2 regions of the Arthrobacter sp. V1I7 genome follow, and region 1 is predicted to be linked to the other one. Evidence: riboswitches for the same ligand, from Rfam matches in the RefSeq annotation. Region 1 holds a riboswitch; the other holds the start of a gene.
What was found. Region 1 has a riboswitch for cyclic di-AMP ahead of QFZ69_RS18070 (hypothetical protein). Riboswitches for the same ligand answer to the same signal wherever they lie in the genome.
Positions count from the first base shown of each region.

Region 1 (5,512 bases):
CATCGCGGCTCGAATGCTACTTTTCCCGCAATGAAAACTGGGGAGGGGCGCCCGACTCTCTGGGCTGTGGCGAATGCCTAAAAACTGTCTGGGGTGCAAAAGTTAGGCGTGCATTCGACAACAGCGCATCTCGAACACAGCGGGTGCGCTGATCCAGGAAGCTGCGGCTGCAGGTGCTGTTGAGTTCTTGTTCACAATGGAAGTGTGCAACGTAACAATGAGAACTTGCAAGTAACAAAGGGCCGCAGCGTCCGCATGGTGAGACCAAAATGCCGAATGTAGTGTAAATCACAATTCTACTGCCGCGGGAAAATAGCGGTTGTTTTCTTGTCTCGCCCCCCAGTTCGCGTACTTCGCCGAAGAAAGTTCGATGCTATGGATGAATCGCGCAGAATCATTCAAAGCCACCCACCTTGGCGAAACCCCCGCTTACTGATCATTGAATGTCCATCGTCCACGAGGTGGTCATGCGCCTGAAGCCCGAAACGCCGGAGGGGCAGGCGGAGGGTCGTCTTCCGGGAACGCGTGCCGCCAGCTGGCCTGCGTCCAGCTCGTCAGGCTGGGATTCACAGGTGCCGCACAGGATTCCCAAAGCCCCGCCTAACCGGTAGAACGGAGAGTTGTCCCATGGCCACCTCGCACTCCATGACCAACAACCTTCCCCAACTCAGCCACCCGGACGGCTCCCCCATCCGTGCTCTTGTGGTGGACGACGAACCGAGCCTGTCCGAGCTCATGAGCATGGGGCTGCGGATGGCCGGCTGGTCCGTGGCCGTCGCCGCCGACGGGCCCGAAGCGGTCAAGCTCGCCAAAGACTTCCGCCCCGACGTGCTGGTGCTGGACGTCATGCTTCCCGGGTTCGACGGCGTCGAACTGCTCGGCCGGATCCGAGCCTTCGCACCGGAGATCCCAGCCCTGTTCCTGACCGCCAAAGACGACGTCCACGACCGGATCATCGGCCTCGCAGCCGGCGGTGACGACTATGTCACCAAACCCTTCAGCATGGAGGAAGTCCTGCTGCGCTTGCACCGGCTGGTGCAGCGATCCGGCGTGGCGGCCATGGACTCAGCGGAACTCGTGGTCGGTGACCTCGTGCTCAATGTCGACACCCGGGAAGTTACCCGGTCAGGCGAGGAACTGCACCTCACGGCAACGCAGTTCGAACTGCTGCGCTATCTCATGGAGAACCCCAAACGCGTCATCAGCAAAGCGCAGATCCTGGACCGGGTCTGGGATTACGACTTCGGCGGCCAGGCCAACATCGTCGAGCTGTACATTTCCTATCTCCGCAAGAAAATCGACGTCAACCACCCGCCGATGATCCATACCGTGCGCGGCGCAGGCTACGTCCTGAAGCCGGCGGACTGATCCGTGTCCGACATCTCCGGTAAGGTCCGCACTCCCGGGCGCAATTGGCGGGACCCCGCCACCTGGCATCTGCGCACCCGGCTGGTCCTGGTCGCCATGGCGCTGCTGGTGGCCATCTGTGGTGCCATCGGGCTGTTCAGCTATGCCTCCATGGATTCGTTCCTGACCCGCCAGTTGGACGTACGCCTTGGACAGGTTTCACGGATTTCCAACGACGCTGGTCGCCCCCCGGCCGGCAACCCCGGAGGCAGGCCGGATCCCTTGGAAGCCAGGGGCCAAGGGATCGGTACGTTGACGGCCCGTATCGCCGGCAGCGCGGTCAGCAGTGCCGGCTTCCTCGCCGGGGACGCCACCCGGAAAAGCCTCTCGCCCGACGACGAACAGGTCCTCCTCGCGCTCCTTCCCGACGGCGTCCCTGTCGACCGGACACTCTCCTCCGGTGCGTACCGGCTCTCGGCCGTGCAATCCCCCCAAGGTGACGTCATCGTGACCGGACTGCCACTGGCCGAAAAGCAGAACACCCTGTCCTCGCTCGTGTGGACCATGGTGGTGGTATCCGCCGGCGGCCTCGTTCTCATCGGCCTCGCCGGCACCGTACTCATCCGCCGCACCATGAAGCCGCTGGAAAAGTTGTCGGAGGTGGCCACGAAGGTTTCCCGCCTCCCGCTCGACGCCGGTGAGGTGGCATTGGCGGTACGGGTTCCGGCGTCGGCTGCCCATCCCGGCACGGAAGTAGGCAGCGTGGGCCACGCGCTGAACCAGATGCTGGACAACGTCTCCAAGGCACTGGAGGCGCGGCAGCACAGCGAAATGAAAGTGCGCCAGTTCGTGGCCGACGCCTCGCACGAGCTGCGGACCCCGCTGACGGCCATCCGCGGCTACACCGAGCTGATGCGGATGACCGAGCACTTCACCCCGGACGGTGCGAAGTCCCTGGCCCGGGTGCAAAGCCAGTCCGAGCGGATGACTGCACTGGTTGAGGACCTGCTGCTGCTGGCCCGCCTGGATGAGGGGCAGCCGCTCAAGCTCAGCGACGTGGACCTGACCCAGCTGGCGATCGAAACGGTCAGCGACGAAAAGGTCATGGCGCCGGACCACGCCTGGCGGCTGGAACTCCCGGAGGAACCGGTGGTGGTCCGTGGCGACTCCACGCAGCTCCACCAGGTTCTGGCGAACCTGCTGTCCAACGCCCGCAAGCACACCGCCCCCGGGACGACGGTGGTCACGGGCGTGATGCGTGCAGCCGACGGGAGCGCGGTGGTCACGGTGACCGACAACGGCGACGGGATCCCCGCCGAATTTTTAAGCCAGGTCTTTTCACGCTTCGCCCGCGCGGATGCCGCCCGGAAAAACCCGGCGGTTACGACGGCGACAGCCGGCGGTGCCGGCAGGTCCGTCGGCTCCGGGACGGCGGGCGGACCGGGAGCTCAGACCATGGCCCCGGCGCCCACGGCCGAGGGGACCAGCGGGCTGGGCCTGTCGATCGTGCAGTCGATCGTTGAAGCCCACGGAGGCAGCGTCGAAGTCAGCTCCCGACCGGGCCGGACCGAATTTGCCGTACGGCTCCGCGGAGGCCCCCGGCCGTCCTAGTGTGCCCTCTCGGCCACCCCGCAGCCCGCCGCAGGCGCCCGTTTCCACGGTTTCGTGCCGCCCGGCTTGCGGTGCCTCGGATGGGCAGCAGTGCACCGTCGAATCGGCGCGCAGTCCCGGCAGCGGAGGAGCGCAAGGCGACACACCGCCGCCGTGTGTTCCGTTATCCAAATGTGACGTACGTATGAAACTCCTGTACGGTCGATAGAGTGCGGCCGGAACTGGAGCCGCATATCCGGATGACGCCCAACTCTGCCGCCTCCCGGAAACCGCTGGACCAGGCAGAGGCGGGGAACCCAGAGTTCCCGGGCAGCCTGCATCCAGGCACCCTTGGGGTTAAGCCGACACGTGAGAATCCGTGCGGCCGGATTTCTCATCCGCACCCGACAGCTAACTCCGTAGGCGTTGAGAGGCATCATGACTGAATTCAAGCTACAAACGCGCCGTGACGGCGATGCAGGCACGCCCCGCCGTGCCGATTCCCGCCATCGCGCCGATCCAGCCCAGCCCATCCCGGCCCGGTCCCGGTTTGCCAAAGGCGTCGGTTACACCGGGCGTCGGGCCGCCGTCGTCGCCACCGCCTGCGCGGTCCTCCTCGGAGTCGGCGCGGCCGGACAGGCTGCCGAGTCCAGCCATTCCAGCGCCGGCAATGCCGGCGCGTCCGCCATCGCGGCCGACCTGCTGACGCCCCTCGACTTCGAACGGGTCCGCGCCGACGCACCGTCGCCGGCGCCTTCGGCGGCAGCTCTCCCGGCACCTTCGGCTGCGGCCAGCGTAGAAGCCCCCGCCACGGCGGAACAGCCAGCCGTAGCGCCGGCCCCCGCCGCCGAAGCCGCTCCTGCCGCCGCGCCGGCACCAGCCGCGGCACCAGCGCCGGCGCCGGCACCGGCCCCGGCCCCTGAAGCGGCAAAGCCCGTTGCCGTCGACGACCCCGCCGGGGCGCAGGCATATGCCGCAGCCCAGCTGGGTTCCTACGGGTGGGCCGCCGACCAGATGCCGTGCCTGGCGAAACTCTGGACCAAGGAGTCGGACTGGAAGACCACCGCCACGAACCCCAGCAGCGGCGCCTATGGCGTGGTCCAGTCCCTGCCCGCCGAGAAGATGGCGAGCGCCGGCGCGGACTACCGGACAAATTATCGGACCCAGATCAATTGGGGCCTCGACTACATCAAGCAGCGGTACGGCTCCCCGTGCGGGGCCCTGAACTTCCACTACGCGCACAACTGGTACTAAACCGCAAGGCACTGCCCGCCCGCACAACAGCATCAGAACGCCCCGGATCCCCGCGATCCGGGGCGTTCCTGCTACTGGGGCGTCCGTGGCCGGCGCCGTCCCACGTGCACGGCACCCGCACGGCCCGGCTACAGCCCTCGTCAGGGCCGCCGCCCTTAGGGCCGGGGGAGGTCTAGCCGTCGGGCCGGTTGGGGAGGTACTGCACGGCCCATTTGTTGCCGTCGGGGTCGGCGAAATAAACGAAGTGCCCCCAGTCCTGGATATCGACGTCGCTGACGTCCACGCCGTTGTCCTTGAGCTGTTTGTGCGCGGCCTGGATGTCGCTGACGACGAGCTGCAGGCTGGGGGCGGTGCCCGGCGGCGCGTCGTTGAGGCCCTCGCCGATGGCGATCGAGCAGCCGGAGCCCGGCGGGGTCAGCTGGACGAAGCGGAGGCCCTCCACGGGCCGCTCGTCGTAGTCGGCGTTGAAGCCGACCTTGTTGACATAGAAGTCCTTGGCACGGTCCACATCGGACACCGGGACAAACACGAGTTCAAGTTTCCAGTCCATGGGGGTCAGGCTAGTCCCGGGGCGGTGCTGTGCGGAACCCCCGGTGGCCCGCAGGCGGCGCAGAGCACCGGCCCGCGGCACGGCTTGGTGTGGCTAGTCAGCCGGCGATGCCGTAGAGGCGGTCGCCGGCGTCGCCCAGGCCGGGCACGATGTACGACTTCTCGTTGAGCTTCTCATCGATCGACGCGAGCACAATCGTCACGTTGGCGTCCGCGAGTTGTTCCTCCAGCTTCGCCAGCCCTTCGGGGGCGGCGAGCAGGCAGATGCAGGTGACGTCGGAGGCGCCGCGCTTGAAGAGGAACTTGATGGCCTCGCGCAGGGTTCCGCCGGTGGCCAGCATCGGGTCCAGGACGAAGATCTGGCGGTCCGTGAGGTCCTCGGGGAGTCGCTCGGCGTAGGTGATGATGTCCAGCGTTTCCTCGTCCCGGGCCATGCCCAGGAAACCGACCTCGGCGGTGGGGACCAGCTTGGTCATGCCCTCGAGCATGCCGAGTCCGGCGCGGAGGATGGGAACCACCAGCGGGGTGGGCTTCGTGAAGGCCGTGCCGATGGTGGTGCTGACCGGCGTCTCGATGGTCACGGGCTGGGTGCGCACCTCACGGGTGGCCTCATACGCCAGGAGCGTGACGAGCTCTTCCGTGAGCTGCCGGAAGACCGGGGACGGGGTGTTCTTGTCCCGCAGAACGGTGAGCTTATGGGCGACCAGCGGGTGGTCGACAACGAGAGTGCGCATCCGTCAAAACTATCACCCGGCCGCCGGGGATCTGCCCG
Region 1 is NZ_JAUSYS010000001.1:3,938,304-3,943,815, forward strand. It holds gene QFZ69_RS18060 (response regulator transcription factor) at 628-1,368, shown strand; gene QFZ69_RS18065 (HAMP domain-containing sensor histidine kinase) at 1,372-2,958, shown strand; cyclic di-AMP (ydaO/yuaA leader) riboswitch at 3,219-3,375, shown strand; gene QFZ69_RS18070 (hypothetical protein) at 3,376-4,191, shown strand; gene QFZ69_RS18075 (VOC family protein) at 4,364-4,741, opposite strand; gene upp (uracil phosphoribosyltransferase) at 4,839-5,474, opposite strand; gene QFZ69_RS18085 (phosphatase PAP2 family protein) at 5,487-5,512, opposite strand, start outside.

Region 2 (5,512 bases), 170 kb from region 1:
CAGCCGGCGCGTTCGGCGTGGCCTCCGGCATCGCCGCGCTCGCCCCCGACTATTTCTGGTTCGGGGTGGCGCTGGTGCCGGTGGGGCTCTTCGCGATCACCATGATGACGAGCGCCAACGGCTACGTCCAGACGACGACGGACCCCGTTATGCGGGGGCGGGTGATGGCACTTTACATGGCGATCTTCATGGGTGGCACGCCGATCGGCGCCCCGCTGGTGGGCTGGGTGGCGAACGTCGCCGGTCCCCGCTGGTCGATGGGCGTCGCGGCAGCAGCCGGCGTCCTCGCCGCCGTGATCGGCCTGGTCTGGATCGTCCGCGCCCGCCAGCTGAGGATCCGGTTCGACCGCCGGGCCCCGGCGATGCACCATTTCCGCCTCGAATCCGGCGCTCCGCGCGCCCGTACCGACGCGGACGGCGTCGGCCGGGAGTCAAACCCGGACGACGCCGTCGAACGCTGAAGCGCTGAGTTGGAACGCTGAAGCATTGAGTTGAGCGCTGAGCTACTTCTTCAGCTCCGCGACGACGAAATCGATGCATTCGAGCAACGCCGAAACGTCGTCCGGTTCGATCGCGACGAACGTGGCGATGCGCAGCTGGTTGCGTCCCAGCTTCCGGTAGGGCTCGGTGTCCACGATGCCGTTGGCCCGCAGCACCTTGGCGATGGCCGCGGCGTCTATCGAGTCGTCAAAGTCGATCGTGGCGATCACATTGGAACGGTCCTCGGCCTTGGCCACGAACGGGGTGGCGTAGTCGGAGGCTTCGGCCCAGCGGTAGATCCGCCCGGCCGAGTCCGTGGTCCGGCCGGTGGCAAAGTCCAGGCCGCCGTTGGAGTTGAGCCACTGCGTCTGGGCGTCCAGGGTGATCAGGGTTGCCAGTGCCGGGGTGTTGTAGGTCTGGTTCAGGCGGGAGTTGTCAATCGCCGTCTGCAGGTCCAGGAAGTCCGGGATCCAGCGGCCGCTGGCCTTGATCCGTGCCGCACGCTCCAGGGCGGCGGGGGAGAAGAGGCCAAGCCACAGGCCGCCGTCGGACGCGAAATTCTTCTGCGGGGCGAAGTAGTACACATCCGCTTCGGCCACGTCGACGTCGAGTCCGCCGGCCGCGGAGGTGGCGTCGACCAGCACGAGGGCACCCTCATCGGCGCCGGCCACGCGCCGGACCGGGGCGGCCACGCCGGTTGAGGTCTCGTTCTGGGGCCACGCATACACGTCGACGCCGGCCTCCGCCCGCGCCGCCGGACGGGTGCCGGGCTCGGACTTGATGATGGAGGAGTCCGCCAGGAACGGCGCCTTGTTGGTGGCCGCGGCAAACTTCGAGCCGAACTCGCCGAACGAAAGGTGCTGGGCCTTGCTCTCCACCAGTCCGAAGCTGGCGATGTCCCAGAACGCGGTGGAACCGCCGACGCCAAGGACGACCTCATAGCCCTCGGGGGCGCGGAAGAACTCGCTGAGGCCGTTCCGGACCGAGCCCACGAGGTTCTTGACCGGAGCCTGGCGGTGCGAAGTTCCCAGCAGCGTCGCCGAGGCAGCCGAGAGGGCATCCATCTGTTCCGGACGGACCTTGGACGGTCCGGCGCCGAACCGGCCGTCCTTGGGGAGGAGATTTGCGGGAATCGTGATGCTGGTGTCGCTCACAGGGGCTCCAATTTTCGGCTGGTACAAAGCGTGGCTTGGGGGCGGCCCGGCAGGGGTGGCTGCAACGAAGCCTCCTTTTCATTCTGCCTGACTGCCGCGCGCGGGCGGGAAATGGGGCCGTCATAGTCCGGTCATTGAGACGTGTGCACGCAGCCGGAGGCCGTCGGGGAGAGCCGGTGATTATCCGGAGTAATTCAAAATAGGCTAGGCTGTGCTGCGAACGTACGGCGGACCCCGCCAAGGCACGCCGCGCGCATCGGCACGCGGTACGGTGGAAATGACGCAAGGACGGCGCTCGAGGAGCTGAACTCAATGACGGATCTGATCGATACAACCGAGATGTATCTGCGGACCATTCTGGAACTTGAAGAAGAGAACATTGTCGCCCTCCGCGCCCGCATCGCCGAACGGCTGCGCCACTCCGGACCCACGGTCTCGCAGACCGTCGGCCGGATGGAACGGGACGGCCTGGTGGTTGTTTCCGGGGACCGGCACCTTGAACTGACCGAAACGGGCCGGAAACGGGCCATCGGGGTCATGCGCAAGCACCGCCTGGCCGAGCGGCTTCTGGCCGACGTCATCGGCCTCGACTGGGCCTACGTCCACGAGGAAGCCTGCCGCTGGGAGCACGTGATGAGTGAGCGGGTGGAGCGGCGGATCTTCGAGATGCTCAACCACCCGACCGTTTCTCCCTACGGAAACCCGATCCCCGGGCTCGCGGAGCTCGGCGGCCTGCCGTCCCAGCCGTACGCAGTCGGCGTCGGCGTCGTGAACCTGCTCGAGGCGATGACCGGCTACGGCGCCGGTTCCCGGATTACGGTGAACCGGCTCGCCGAGCCCATCCAGGTGGAACCCGAACTGCTCGTCCAGCTGGACGAAGGCGGCATTCGTCCCGGTGCACTCGTGTCCCTGGAGCGCGTCGGGGAGTACATTTCGGTCCGGGTGCCGGATATCGAGGGCGCCCTCGAACTGCCCCCAGAGGTCGCCGCCCACGTCTTTGTTACCGTCGGTTAACCAGCCGTGACTCGTTGCTCGTGGGACCACCCATGAGTTGTGCACATGGAAGATAACGGGATTATTACTAGGTGCCTTAATCGCCTATAGTTAATGACCAGTACCGATACCAAAGCGTTATCTGATCCGAAGCCGAGCTCTGCCAGCGGATCAGTCGCCGAATCACCTTCTGGCAGAGGCGGGGGAACCACTTCCGGCTGTTTCCGAACAGCCTTGGGGTGAAGTCCGTCAGCGGCAAGCACACTCCACCGAGGGACTCTTCTGAATTCCCCTGTGTCTGGATGCTTGTTCACGGCGGACCGGGTCTTTGATCTCTCTGACCCGAATCCGACAGCTAACTCCGCAGGCTATCCAGAGAGGAACCGTTCTTGACCACCCAGACCACCCGGGGCCGTCGTCGTGCGACCGGCCCCGCTCCGGAGCCGCGCCCGGCCGTCGTCGTTTTGACGGACCGCCCGCGTGATGCGCACCGCGATGAACGCCGCGGCCGCCGGAGCCCGTTCCGGCAGGTAACGGACTTTGCCGCCGCCAGTGGCGTGGGGCAGCGGGCCGGCATCGCCCTGGCCGCTACCGGTCTGGTCTTGACGGTTACAGTTCCCGCCACCGGCCCGGTCATGGCCACCGACGGAGGCGCCTCGAGTGCGATCGCCGCCGCCTCGCAGCCTGACGTGACCGCCGCTTCCGCCGCAAAGATCGACTTCAGCCGCACCGCCGTGACCACCAAGGGCGACCCCGACGGAAAACTCAAGCAGCTGCTGAGCGCCCAGTCAGCGGGAAGCATCACCCGCGCCGCCTCCTCCGGGAGCCTCGGCGCGCCCATGGACAAGATGGTGACAGCATCGCCTTTCGGTTACCGGGTCAGTCCCATCACCGGCGGCTCCGGCGAGTTCCACCGGGGCCAGGACTACGCCGCGCAATGCGGAACGGCAGTCCTGGCCGCTGCCAGCGGCAGCGTCACGTTCACCGGCTGGCACCCCTTCGGCGGCGGCAACCGCGTGGTGATCGACCACGGCAACGGCCTGGAGACCACGTACAACCACTTGTCCTCATCCAGCGTGCGCGTTGGCCAGCAGGTCTCCCGCGGTGACGTTGTGGCGATGAGTGGCACTACCGGCGCGTCCACGGGCTGCCACCTGCACTTTGAAGTGATGGTCAACGGCGACGTCGTCGACCCCACCGGCTGGCTCTAGCCGAGTGATGACTCTCACATTATTGCGACACGCCGTGATCTGAATGTGACATTGCATCCCTATTGCGGTAACGTTTGAACCACGCCAACTTCTCCGAAGTTGGCGCTCTTGAGTGGATTGCCTAACTCTGCCACCGCTCAAGGTCCTTTCGCATGACATCGTCTGGCAGGGGCGGGGGAACCAATTTTGGTCTTCGCAAGAAGACCTTGGGGTTAAGTCGCAAAGCTTCCCAGGAAGCAGCGCGGCCGGGTGACTCCCATCCGAATCCGACAGCTCACCTCGTAGGCATTGGGAGAGGCTACTTTCGTGTCTTCACGCCACAATGCTGCGCGCCTGCGCGCTGGCGCGGCTCTGTTGAGCCCGCTGAAATCCAAGTCCCGTGCTGCCCTTGCCGGCGCCCGGAACGGATCTCACTCCGCCGACTCGATCTCTACTGAGTCCGGCCCGCAGGCCACGCACCTGCACGCAGTTCCCGCTTTTGGCGCGTCTTCGCAGTACACCCTTCGCTAAGTAACCCATTTCGGGGCGATCCGGCGTACCCCCAAGATGCCGGAGCGTCCTTACTCCGCGCCTGAAAGCGCGGTCCAAGGATCACGAAAGAGAGAACTTAATGACTACTCGTGCGAACTCTGCACGGCACCGCGCCGAGGTCACCAAGACCGGCTCGCTTGCTGTCATTGCCAAGGCTGTCGGCGAGAACGCTGGCACCATGGGCCGCCAGGCTGCAGTCGTAGCAGCCGCTTCCGGCCTCGTCCTGACCAGCGGTATCGCAGCCAACGCTGCCGAGACCAACGTTCAGCGCGAATCCACCTCGGCTTCCGCCCTCGAAATCCAGTCCGCCACTCCGGCAACGATTTCGGCAGCATCAACCATTGCCATCTCGTACGAGAAGCCGGCCGTTTCCACCTCGCCGGCTCCGGCCGTCGAGGCTGCGAAGCCGGTCCTCAAGGTCCAGGATTCCAATTCTGCAGCCGGCACCCAGGCTGCCTCCGGCGCCTCGGCCACCACGCAGGGACTGTCCGTTGCCAGCGGCAGCGGCGCAGCGATCGCTGCCGCCGCCTACGCCCAGATCGGCGTGTCGCAGGACTGCACGCGCCTGGCCTCGAACGCCCTGGCTGCCGCGGGCGTCAACTTCCACGGCTGGCCGGCCGGCTACCTGTCCCTTGGCCGCACCGTGGGCGCGGCTGAGGCTCGCCCGGGCGACCTCGCGTACTACAAGAACGGTGGCGTCGGCATGCCCCACATCGCTGTGTACGTGGGCAACGGCATGGCCGTCCACGGCGGCTGGAACGGCGGAACAACCGCGCTGTACAGCGCCAACGTGGGTTCCGGCCCGGTCTTCATCCGCGTCGGCGGCTAAGCACCGAGATACCACCGGTCTCCAGCATTGAGAGGACCTCCGCCTTGTGGCGGGGGTCCTCTTTGCGGTTGCGGCCGTGGTCGTCCGGCAGACACGCGCACTGCCGGGGGATAAAAATTCGGTGATCCGGCCCTTGGGTGTTTACTCTTGTGGTGTCGATCCATAGCCCGACCATGCAGAGGGCAGCCGGCCCTCGTGCCCCTGGCGGGTGCGGCCGTGAAGAGGTATGCGGATGCGCACTCTCGTTCTGAATGCTGGATATGAACCGCTCGCGGTAGTCACCTTCCGCCGGGCGCTCGTTCTTGTGCTTACCG
Region 2 is NZ_JAUSYS010000001.1:3,771,829-3,777,340, reverse strand. It holds gene QFZ69_RS17305 (MFS transporter) at 1-461, shown strand, start outside; gene serC (phosphoserine transaminase) at 504-1,634, opposite strand; gene QFZ69_RS17295 (metal-dependent transcriptional regulator) at 1,947-2,648, shown strand; cyclic di-AMP (ydaO/yuaA leader) riboswitch at 2,794-3,012, shown strand; gene QFZ69_RS17290 (M23 family metallopeptidase) at 3,017-3,838, shown strand; cyclic di-AMP (ydaO/yuaA leader) riboswitch at 3,947-4,140, shown strand; gene QFZ69_RS17285 (NlpC/P60 family protein) at 4,449-5,198, shown strand; gene QFZ69_RS17280 (HNH endonuclease) at 5,431-5,512, shown strand, end outside.
Region 2: another riboswitch for cyclic di-AMP. It lies ahead of QFZ69_RS17290 (M23 family metallopeptidase); the one in region 1 lies ahead of QFZ69_RS18070 (hypothetical protein).